Regions from separate parts of the Micromonospora fiedleri genome, predicted to be linked through region 2. Evidence: riboswitches for the same ligand, from Rfam matches in the RefSeq annotation. Region 2 holds a riboswitch; each other region holds the start of a gene.

Region 1 (3,268 bases), on a different contig from region 2:
TGGCGCCCGCCGCAACGAGGTACGCCGGGCCGGCTTCGACGGCATCCTCGCCGCGCTCTGGGCCCAGGCCCGCCGGTTGGGCATCGCCGGCCTGCCCGAGCAGCGCGCCTTCGAGGACGAGTTGATCGACCGTAGCGACTTCCGGGAGTTCCTCAAGGCCTGGTGGCCCCGGCTGCATCCCCGGCACGTGCTCGGCTGGCTGGCCGACCACGAGCGGCTGCGCCGGTACGCCGGTGGCATCCTGTCCGGGGCCGAGATCCGGCTGCTGGGCGAGGCCTACCGAGGGCTGGCCACTCACGGCCCGACGGTCGCCGACACCGCGCTGCTCGACGAGCTGGACACGCTGCTCGGTAAGCCGGTACGCCCGGCCCGGGCCAAGCGGGATCCGTTCCAGCTGGCCGGCGGCGTACGGGAGCTGAGCACCTTCGCCGACCGGCAGCGGGCCGCCCGACAGGCCGCCCGCGAACGCCCGGAGGACTACCGGGACTACGCCCACGTGGTGGTCGACGAGTCGCAGGACGTCTCGCCGATGCAGTGGCGGATGATCGGCCGGCGGGGCCGGTTGGCCTCGTGGACCGTGGTCGGTGACCCGGCGCAGACCGCCTGGACGGGAGACCCGCAGGAGCTGAACCGCGCTCGGGAGCAGGCCCTGGGTCGGCGTCCGCGTCACCGGTTCACCCTCACCACCAACTACCGCAACTCGGCGGAGATCTTCGCGGTGGCGGCCGAGGAGATCCGCCGGGTGTACCCGGATCTCCCGCTGCCCACGGCGGTCCGCTCCACCGGAGTCGACCCGGTGCAGCTCGTGGTGCCGGCCGCCGAGTTGACGACGAGCGTGGTGTCGGCCGCGCGCACCCTGCTCGGCGAGGTCGAGGGCACCGTCGGAGTGATCACTCCGGTGCCGCGGCGGGACGAGGTGACGGGCTGGCTCGATGGCCTCGGCGGCGACCGCCTGCAGGTGGTGACGAGCCTGGAGGCCAAGGGCATGGAGTACGACGCGGTGGTGCTGGTCGCGCCGAGTGAGATCCGCGCGGTGCCCGATTCCGGTGTGCGTACGCTCTACGTCGCGCTGTCCCGGGCCACCCAGCGGCTCACCACGGTCGATGTGGCCACCTGACACCGAGCTACCGCAATTCGCCACAAATGATACTTTCGTCCGATTTCCTGGTGACCGGACGAACACCACGAGTCACACCGGCTGCACGGGTCACAGCAGCACCGGTAGGCTCGGACCCGGCCTCCGCCAGGCGGCACCCACCGGTGCCGGCGGTGGTCGCCGCCTAATCGCCCGCAGGGGCGAGCCGGGGAACCATGTTCCTGGGGTGCATCCGCGCACGCGCGGTAGGGATCTTCCGTCCCGAACCCGTCAGCTAACCCGGTCGGCGGCTGACGGAAGGACATGTGCATGCCAGCAGTGGCAACCGTGAAACCGGCCGCCCGAACGGCGGCCCTGATCTGCGCGGCGCTCGCTCTCGCCGTAGGCGTCGCGCTCGTTCCCGGCCCGGCCGCGGCACACGGGTTACTGGCGGCGGCTCCCGCCGACGTCGGTGACGAGGGGGGCACCCCGGCGCTGCGCGCCCAACTGGAGGCGGCCAGCAAGGGCTACCTCGACGCCAAGGCCGCGCTGGACCGTTCGGTCAAGCGACAGAAGCAACTGGCCACACAGCTCACCGCCACCGAGAACCAGCTCACCGAACGCGGTGCCAAGGTCGCCGAGATCGCCGCACAGGCGTACCGCAGCGGCCGGCTCGGCGCGGCGTCGGCGCTGCTCAACAGTGGCTCTCCGGCCGGCTTCATGGACCGGGCGGCGGCGCTGGACGCGGTGGCCGCCAACGAGGAGCGTGCCCTGGGTGAGCTGCGGGCCACCCGCGACGAGGTCAGCAGGACCAAGCAGGCGCTGGACGTCGAGGTCCAGGAGCAGCGCAAGCAGGTCGCGGTGATGGCCAAGCGCAAGGACCAGGCCGAGCGGGCACTGACCGTGGCCAACGAGCGGGCGGAGGCGGCCGAACGCGCCCAGGCCGCGGAACGCGCCGCCCGCACCCCGAGCCGTGGTGGCGGTTCCAGCCCGACGGCCAAGCCCGCGCCCCGCAACTCGGACGGCTCGTGGCCCTCGGAGTCGTGCAGTGTCAACGACCCGACCCCGGCCAACGGCTGCATCACCCCGCGCACGCTGCACGCGCTCAACCAGGCCAAGGCGGCCGGCTTCACCCGGTACGTCTCCTGCTACCGCTCGGGCGGCTCGGGCGAGCACCCCAAGGGCCGGGCCTGCGACTTCGCCGCGCAGAAGAACGGCTTCGGTGGGGTCGCCACGGGCGGCGACCGGACGTACGGCAACAACCTGGCGGCGTACTTCGTCAACAACGCCGACCGGCTCGCCGTGCTCTACGTGATCTGGTACAAGCAGATCTGGCTGCCCAGCAGCGGCTGGAAGTCCTACAGCGGCGGTCGCGGCGACCCGTCCAGCGACCACACCAACCACGTGCACCTGTCGGTGTACTGACCCGTTCACACGACGCCGCCGGGTGGGACTTCCACCCGGCGGCGTCGCATCGTGCCCGCACGGCGAAACGCCGCACTCCCCCGCCCGTCGACGCGCGCGAATCCGCCACCTTGGTTACCGTCTAAGACGGAAGTGGACATTTCGCCACGAGGGGGCGCAACTCGCATGAGACAACCCACCACGCGGTTCACCCGGTCCGGCACCTGCGGGTGGGCCCGGTGACCGGGCACGTCATGGTCTTCGCGCCCACACCGCTGCTGACCGTCACCGTCGACCAGCCCAGCGACGTACCGGAGCTGCACCTGCACCCCGGCGGACAGGGCGTCTGGCAGGCCCGGATGGTGCTGTCGCTCGGTGTCGACGTGGTGCTCTGCACGGCGCTCGGCGGCGAGATCGGGGAGGTCCTGGCGCCGCTGCTGGTCAGCGAGGGAGTGGACCTCAAGCTGGTGAACCGCGACTCCGGCGGCAGCGGCGGGTACGTGCACGACCGCCGCGGGGGCACCCGGCAGGAGATCGTCGACGTGCCCGGCCAACCGTTGAGCCGGCACGAGCTGGACGAGTTGTACAACCTCGCCCTCAGCGAAGGGCTACGCGCGGAGGTGTGCGTGCTCAGCGGTCCGAACGACCCGTCACTGGTGCCCGCCGACCTGTACCGGCGCTTCGCCGCCGACCTCGGCGCCAACGGCAGCCGGGTGGTGGTGGACCTCAGTGGCGAACACCTGACGGCGGTCGTGGACAGCGGCGTGTTCTTCCTCAAGGTCAGCCACG
Region 2 (3,268 bases):
GCTGACCGGATTCGCCGTCGCCGCCGCGTTCGCCGTCGGTGCCTGGACGATGCCCGCACCCGCCGCTCATCCCGGTGATCTCGGACCGGCGGCGGGCCCTGCCGGGCAGCCCAGCATGGTCAGCTTCGCTCCGCCGACCGAGGCGCTGGCATCCGACCGGTGCGCCGCGATCCCACCGACGGCCGATGAACTGGTGAGCGGCGGCGACGACCGCCCCGGCGCTGGCGCCGCGACGACACCGGTGCCGTCGGCGCGGACGGAACAGGGCGTCGACCTGGCCGGCGCGGCTGCCGACGATCAGCCTCCTGCGGTGGACGCCTCGGGTCTGCGGTGCGGCCGCGCCCCGCCCGGCGCCTGATTCCCGCCCGTACCGTCGGTTGACCCGGACGGCCCTCGTACGGCTGTCCCGGTTGTGCCTTCCGCATTCCGCGCCGGCCGCCCGCCTGCGACGGGCCGCGGCGATCGGGCCCCCACCGTGGGTGTCCCGCCGCGCTCCACCACCTTGACGATCCGCCGCTACCCGGCGACCCGACACCGGCGGCACCCCCAGGCCGCCACATCCGCTCCCGCGAGGTATCGACATGGAGAAGACCGTTCTCTACCAGTTCCTGATCGACGCGCCTCGGGCCGCCGCCATCTGGTCGGTGCTGCTGGTGCTCGCGCTGGGCGTGCTCACCGCGCTCGTCGCCCGACCCGAGCCGGCCCCGCCGACCGACCGGACCCCGGACCTCCCGGACAACGACGAGGTCGCGGACCAGCGTCGCTACGCCGGTGAGGTTGCCGTCGCGGCGGCGGGCGCCGCGCAGAACGCCGGCCGCCACCGGGCGGCATGGCACCGCGCGCAGACGGAACTCGACCGCGCCTGGGCCGCGTACGACGAGGCCGAGGCCGCCGCCCGACGGCTCGCCGCCGCCACCGCCTGGCCCAGCCCCGGTACGCCCCGGACCCCCGCCGAGTACGCGGCTCGGGAGCGCTGGCTGCACCACGCCGCGATGACGGCATACTGGCGCGGCGACCTGACGGGGCGGCAGCTCGCCGACGCGCTGGCTCACCGGGCCGGCTGGGATCCCCGACGGCACCCCGCCGAGCAGGAGATCTTCCTGGCCCGCGTGGTACGTGACGGCCGCCTCGCGGCGTACCAGGCCGCCGCGCAGCAGGAACGCGACGCCTGGCGGACCGCGGAACTCGCCGCCGACGCCGCCCGCGCGCTCTCCACCGAGGCGTACGCCGCAGCGCAGCGGCTACGGCCGAACCCGCTGCCGGTGCCGCGTCGGGTGGTCGTCGGCCGGCCCGCAGCGGCCCTGCGCTGGCGGCCGGCCCGGGTGGGATGAGCCGTCGCCTCCTCGCCAGTTCAGCGACAGGTGGGCCGAAATTCGGTGACCCCGGTCACAGCAATTGCCGAATCGGTCAACGTGGGTCAGACGTCGAAGGCGGGGCGCAATGTGCGGGGCATTGTGAACGTCCGGTCCGGTTACCGCCTCGACAGGGATGTCCGCGAGTGCTGTCCCATTGAGCGACGACAGTTCCGCGATACCCGAAAATAATCGCACCGGGCCAGGTTTAAGCAGGTCAGGGCAGGCTTGGCAGGAGCGATACCGACCAGTAGTGTCGCCCTGTCCGGTGCGGTAAATGATCGCAAGTGGCGACGCCGCGCCGACCCGCTCAATCGTGATCACACGAACCGGGGAACCACTGCACCACTTGGGGTGAATCCGCGAGCCACGGCTCGCGGTAGGGCGATCTTCCCGCCCGAATCCGTCAGCTAACCCGGTCGGCGGTGTCGGAAGGAGTTCCTGTCCTCGTGCAGCACAATTCGATCCCCCCGATATTCCCCCGCCTCCACGGCACCGTGGTGCCTGCGCTCGCCGGTCCGCTCTCCGCAGCCTGAGCCAGGCCCCACCCGTCCACCCCTCAGCCCGTGGAGGATCTCGTGAAGCACACCCTCAAGCGTCAGCTCCGTAAGCTGGCCACCGAACGCCCCTATCAGCTCCTCGCCACATCGGCGGCGGCCCTCGTGCTGGCCACCGGCGCCGGTGCCCTGGTCGCCCGGACCGACGACAACCTGGGCGACGCGCCCACCGCGACCGCCGTGGCCGAACTGCGCGACGACAGTGCGGCCTCCCGTTCCCTGGCGCGGGTCGCCACCGCCCCCAGCAGCGCCGCTCCCAGCAGTGCCGACCCGAGCAGCGCCCCGAGCAGCGCCGCCCCCGGCAGTGCCGCGCCGAGCAGCGCAGCTGCCTCGCCGTCGGCGCGGGCCGCCACCGCGGACCCGGACGTGGCCAGTAAGAAGGCCGCCCCGAAGCCGCCGGCGGAAAAGGTGCTGTCGTACGACTACCAGGCCCAGATCAACGGTTACTACTGCGGCCCGGCAGCGGTGCGCAACGCGCTCAGCGCCGCCGGCATCGAGCGCGGCCAGGAGACCCTCGCCGCCCAGATGGGCACCACCTTCGCCGGCACCAACTCGGCGTACGACACCACTCGGGCGCTCAACGCCGCGGTCAAGGGCGAGCCGTACAAGACCACGATGATCCCCGGCGGCGCGGCGACCCCGGCCCAGATGGACCAGCTTCAGGCTGATGTCGTGGCGGCGATCTCCGACGGGCGTGGCGTCGTGGTGAACGTCGCCGGCAGCGTCGTGGACACCGCCGGTGGCTGGCACTCCTTCCCCGGCGGCCACTACGTCGCCGTGGTCGGCTACGAGGACGAGGGCCGGATGGTGAAGATCGCCGACTCGGCCGACGCGTCGTACTACTCGTACTGGTTGAGCACGATCGACCTGGCCAACTGGGCTGCCACCCGGGGCTATTCGTCCTGATACCTGCTGTTCGTGCCGGGCGTCGACCCTTCGGGGTCGGTGCCCGGTGTCGTATCCCGGTCGCGGCTCTCGCCGACCGGCCCGGGCGGTGGCAGACTGCCCGACATGATCACGGAGTCGGGTGAGCGGGGCAGCGCGCCGGTGTTGTTGCTGCTGCACGGGATGGGCGCCACCGGCGACGTGTGGCTGCGCTGCGCGCCGCTGCTGCACCAGCGGTGGCCGGGACGGTGGATGGCCCCCGATCTGGCTGGCCACGGCGCGTCACCCCCGCTGCCGGCGTACTCGTTCGCCGCACTCGCCGATCAGGTCGCCGCGAGCCTGCACCCCGGCGATCGGGTGATCGTGCTGGGCCACTCGCTCGGCGGGGTGGTCGGTCTGGCGCTCGCCGCCGTGAGCCGGGCGGTCACCGTCGACGCGGTGGTCGGGCTCGGCATCAAGGCGGTCTGGTCCCCG
Region 3 (3,268 bases), on a different contig from region 2:
AGCTTTTTCGGGCTATGCCGTCGGGCCCTGCACCCGCTCGGCCCGGAGCGCAAGCGTCCGGGGATACCTGAAATCCATATCACGCATTCCTTGACGCGGCTTGCGCTGCGTGTGACCGTTGGACCAGCCCGTGACCAGTGTCGGCCCGGGATGACCAGGCATCGCATGAGTAGCGAGGGGGCGCCGGATGAGTCGACCCGGACCGATCGGAACAGAGCTGCGGCCGGAGCGGGAACTGCTCACCGCGGATCTTCCGGGCGCGCCACAGCTGGCGCTTGCCGAACTGATGGCCGGTAATCGGCGGTTCGTCACCGATACGGCGTGGCATCCCAATCAGAACGCCGGACGTCGCGCTGCCGTCGCCGGCGAGCAGCATCCGTTCGCGGTGATCGTGGGCTGCTCCGACTCCCGGCTGGCCGCCGAGATCATCTTCGATCGCGGGCTGGGTGACCTCTTCGTGGTCCGTACCGCCGGGCACACCGTCGGCCCGGAGGTGCTGGGCAGCGTCGAGTACGCGGTGTCGGTGCTGCGTACGCCGCTGGTGGTGGTGCTCGGGCACGACTCCTGCGGTGCCGTGCAGGCGGCCCGGGCGGCGCTGGCCACCGGCACTGCCCCCACGGGTCACCTGGGTGCGGTGGTGGACGCCGTGGTGCCCAGCCTGCGCCAGGCGCAGGCCGCCGGGGTGAACGACCTGAACGAGATCGTCGACATTCACATCGCGCAGACCGTGACGGCGATGCTGGGATCGTCGGCGACGCTGGCCGCCGAGGTCTCCGCCGGGCGTTGCGCGGTGGTCGGCATGTCGTACCGGCTGGCCGCCGGCGAGGTCCGGGCGGTGGCTGCGGAACCGGCGGAGCTGGTCGCCGAGGTCGCGGCGCCCGTCGCCTGACGGCGAGCGCCGGGCCGCCGAGGGCGTCAGCAGACGAGCTGAGGGCCGCCCCACCGGACGGCGGGACGGCCCTCGAAGCGATGCTGGACGTGCGCTAGTACATCGAGACGTGCACGTGGTCTGTGTGGTTCGACGGGCCGCTGTAGGAACTCCAACCGGTCGCCGGGAACCAGATCTGCCGGTTCCAGATCACGTAGTAGACACCCAACCGGTCGGCGTTACGGACCAGGAACGCGGCCAGGTTGTTGCCGTAGATCCGGGTGTCGTCGTTGTACCAGGGGCGGAAACCGCTGTTCTGCAACGACCAGTCACATGCTCGGCCCTTGGGGTGTTCCCACTTGTCACCCGGTCGGTAGCAGCCGACGAACCGGTTGAAACCGGCGCGCTTGACCTCCTTGTACATGTGCAGGGTGCGTGCCGTGATGCAGCCGGACGTGGTCGGGTCGTTCTGGTTGCACGACTCGGACTTCCAGCCGCCGTCGGCTGCCCGGTTGGGGCCGGGTCGGGCGACCGGAGAGGTGGCGGCCACCAGGCCGCCGGTGAGACCGACGCCACCGACCAGGCGGAGCGACTTCTCCGCGTCGCTCTTCTTGCGGGCCATGTCGTTGGTCAGCTTCTGCTGCTCGCGTACCTCGGCGTCGAGCGCCAGCTTGGCCGTCTCGGCGCGGCGCTTGACCGCGTTGACCTCACCCAGCTTCTTGCTGTTGACCAGGTTCAACTCGTCGAGCGCGGCGGCGCGGTGGATGAACGAGTCGGGGGCGTTGCTCTGCAACAGCATGGCGATCGCGCCCACCCGGCCGGTCCGGTACGACTGGGTGGCGATCTCGGCGACCTGTGGGGCGAGGGCGTCCAGGTCGGCCTCGGCGCGGCGGACCTCGACGGCGAGCTTGAGCTGCTTCTTCTTGGACTTTTCCAGCTTGGACTTGGCCTTGGTGTAGTCCCGGTTCGTCGCCTCGATCAGCTCGTTGAGCATCGGCGGGTCGTCGTCATGGCCGGCCGGTTTGGGGGGCTTCGGCGCAGCCGTCGCCGGCAGCGGGCCGGCGAAGACGGCGAACGCGGCGAACACGGCCACCACGGGCGTCAACCAGCGGCGTAGGGGTGCCGTCACTGTCTTCCCTTCCATCGACCGCCGACCGGGTTAGCTGACGGGTTCGGGACGGAAGTGGCCCCTACCGCTGGTGCGGATTCACCCCACGTACCTGGGTTCCCGGCTCGCCTGGTGGCGATTGGGCGGTGGCACCGCAGGCGCCGGTGCGCGCCTTCGGCGGTGACCGGCAGTGAGGTTACCCGACGGTCGGTCTGGTCCTCTACGCGCCGAACCCGGCAAGATGTGTCATTTCGTAATCGCACTGGGTGACGAGTGACACGCTTGTCGATCCTTTCGGTCGGCGTGCTCACGTTGAGGAGTGTCACCATGGGGTGTCGGTGCTCCTGTCCGGTTCGGGCCACTCCGAACGGGTGGCGGGGGGCGTGTGACGGGGACGCGGTGTGCTGAGGGCCTGGAGCGTCTCGGCCCGGTCCGTCGCCGGTCGCGGCTGGGCGACGGCCACGTCGTCGGGTGCTCCGGGCGCGGCGTTCGCGCCGGTGCGGCGCCGTCCGGCGGTGGTCACCACCGTGGCCAGGGCGGTGGTCAGCGGTACGGCGGCGATCAGCCCGAGCGTGGCCACCACGCTGCGGACGATCTCCTGGGCGAGGAACTCGCTGGTCACGATCTGACCCAGCGCGCGGGAGTCGGCGGTGAGCAGGAGCAGCAGCGGCAGCGACGCGCCGGCGTACGCCAGGACGATGGTGTTCACCACCGAGGCGATGTGCGCGCGGCCCACCCGTGTCGCCGAGCGGTACAACTCGCGGCGGGACAGGTTCGGGTTGGCGTGCGCCAACTCGGTGACCGCCGCGGCCTGGGTGACCGTGACGTCGTCCAGGACGCCCAGTGACCCGATGATGATGCCGGCCAGCAGCAGGCCGTGCAGGTCGACGTCGCCCCGGAACATCGACAGGGTGGTGGCGTCCTCGCTGCCGAAGCCGGTCAGGTGGGTCGCGTTGGTGGCGGCTAGGCCGAGCAACCCGGTGAGTACGAGCGCGCCGAGGGTGCCGAGTACGGCGACCGAGGTCTGCGCGGACACCCCGTGCGTCAGGTACAGCACCACGAACATGATCAACGCGGCGCCGACGATGGCGACGATCAGCGGCGGCTGGCCGGCGCTGATGCCCGGCAGCACGAAGGTGAGCAGGATGGCGAAGCTGGCCGCGAGGCCGGCCAGGGCGGCCAGCCCACGCAGGCGTCCGAAGGCGACGATGGCGGCGGCGAAGAGCACCCCCAGCCAGATCAGTGGCATACCGCGCTGGTGCTCGGCGATGTTGTAGGTGCTGATCGCCGGG

What was found. Region 2 has a riboswitch for cyclic di-AMP ahead of JMF97_RS25585 (C39 family peptidase). Riboswitches for the same ligand answer to the same signal wherever they lie in the genome.
Region 1: linked by a shared signal. The riboswitch ahead of JMF97_RS07025 (coiled-coil domain-containing protein) and the one ahead of JMF97_RS25585 (C39 family peptidase) in region 2 are both predicted to bind cyclic di-AMP.
Region 3: linked by a shared signal. The riboswitch ahead of JMF97_RS27350 (coiled-coil domain-containing protein) and the one ahead of JMF97_RS25585 (C39 family peptidase) in region 2 are both predicted to bind cyclic di-AMP.

Annotation. Positions count from the first base shown of each region.
Region 1 covers NZ_JAETXL010000002.1:668,671-671,938, forward strand. Annotated here, with positions in the region: gene JMF97_RS07020 (HelD family protein) at 1-1,117, shown strand, start outside; cyclic di-AMP (ydaO/yuaA leader) riboswitch at 1,268-1,401, shown strand; gene JMF97_RS07025 (coiled-coil domain-containing protein) at 1,406-2,500, shown strand; gene JMF97_RS07030 (1-phosphofructokinase family hexose kinase) at 2,719-3,268, shown strand, end outside.
Region 2 covers NZ_JAETXL010000010.1:155,760-159,027, reverse strand. Annotated here, with positions in the region: gene JMF97_RS25595 (hypothetical protein) at 1-358, shown strand, start outside; gene JMF97_RS25590 (hypothetical protein) at 582-1,331, shown strand; cyclic di-AMP (ydaO/yuaA leader) riboswitch at 1,650-1,792, shown strand; gene JMF97_RS25585 (C39 family peptidase) at 1,919-2,815, shown strand; gene JMF97_RS25580 (alpha/beta fold hydrolase) at 2,921-3,268, shown strand, end outside.
Region 3 covers NZ_JAETXL010000012.1:124,200-127,467, reverse strand. Annotated here, with positions in the region: gene JMF97_RS27355 (carbonic anhydrase) at 287-889, shown strand; gene JMF97_RS27350 (coiled-coil domain-containing protein) at 984-1,997, opposite strand; cyclic di-AMP (ydaO/yuaA leader) riboswitch at 2,002-2,132, opposite strand; gene JMF97_RS27345 (YibE/F family protein) at 2,299-3,268, opposite strand, start outside.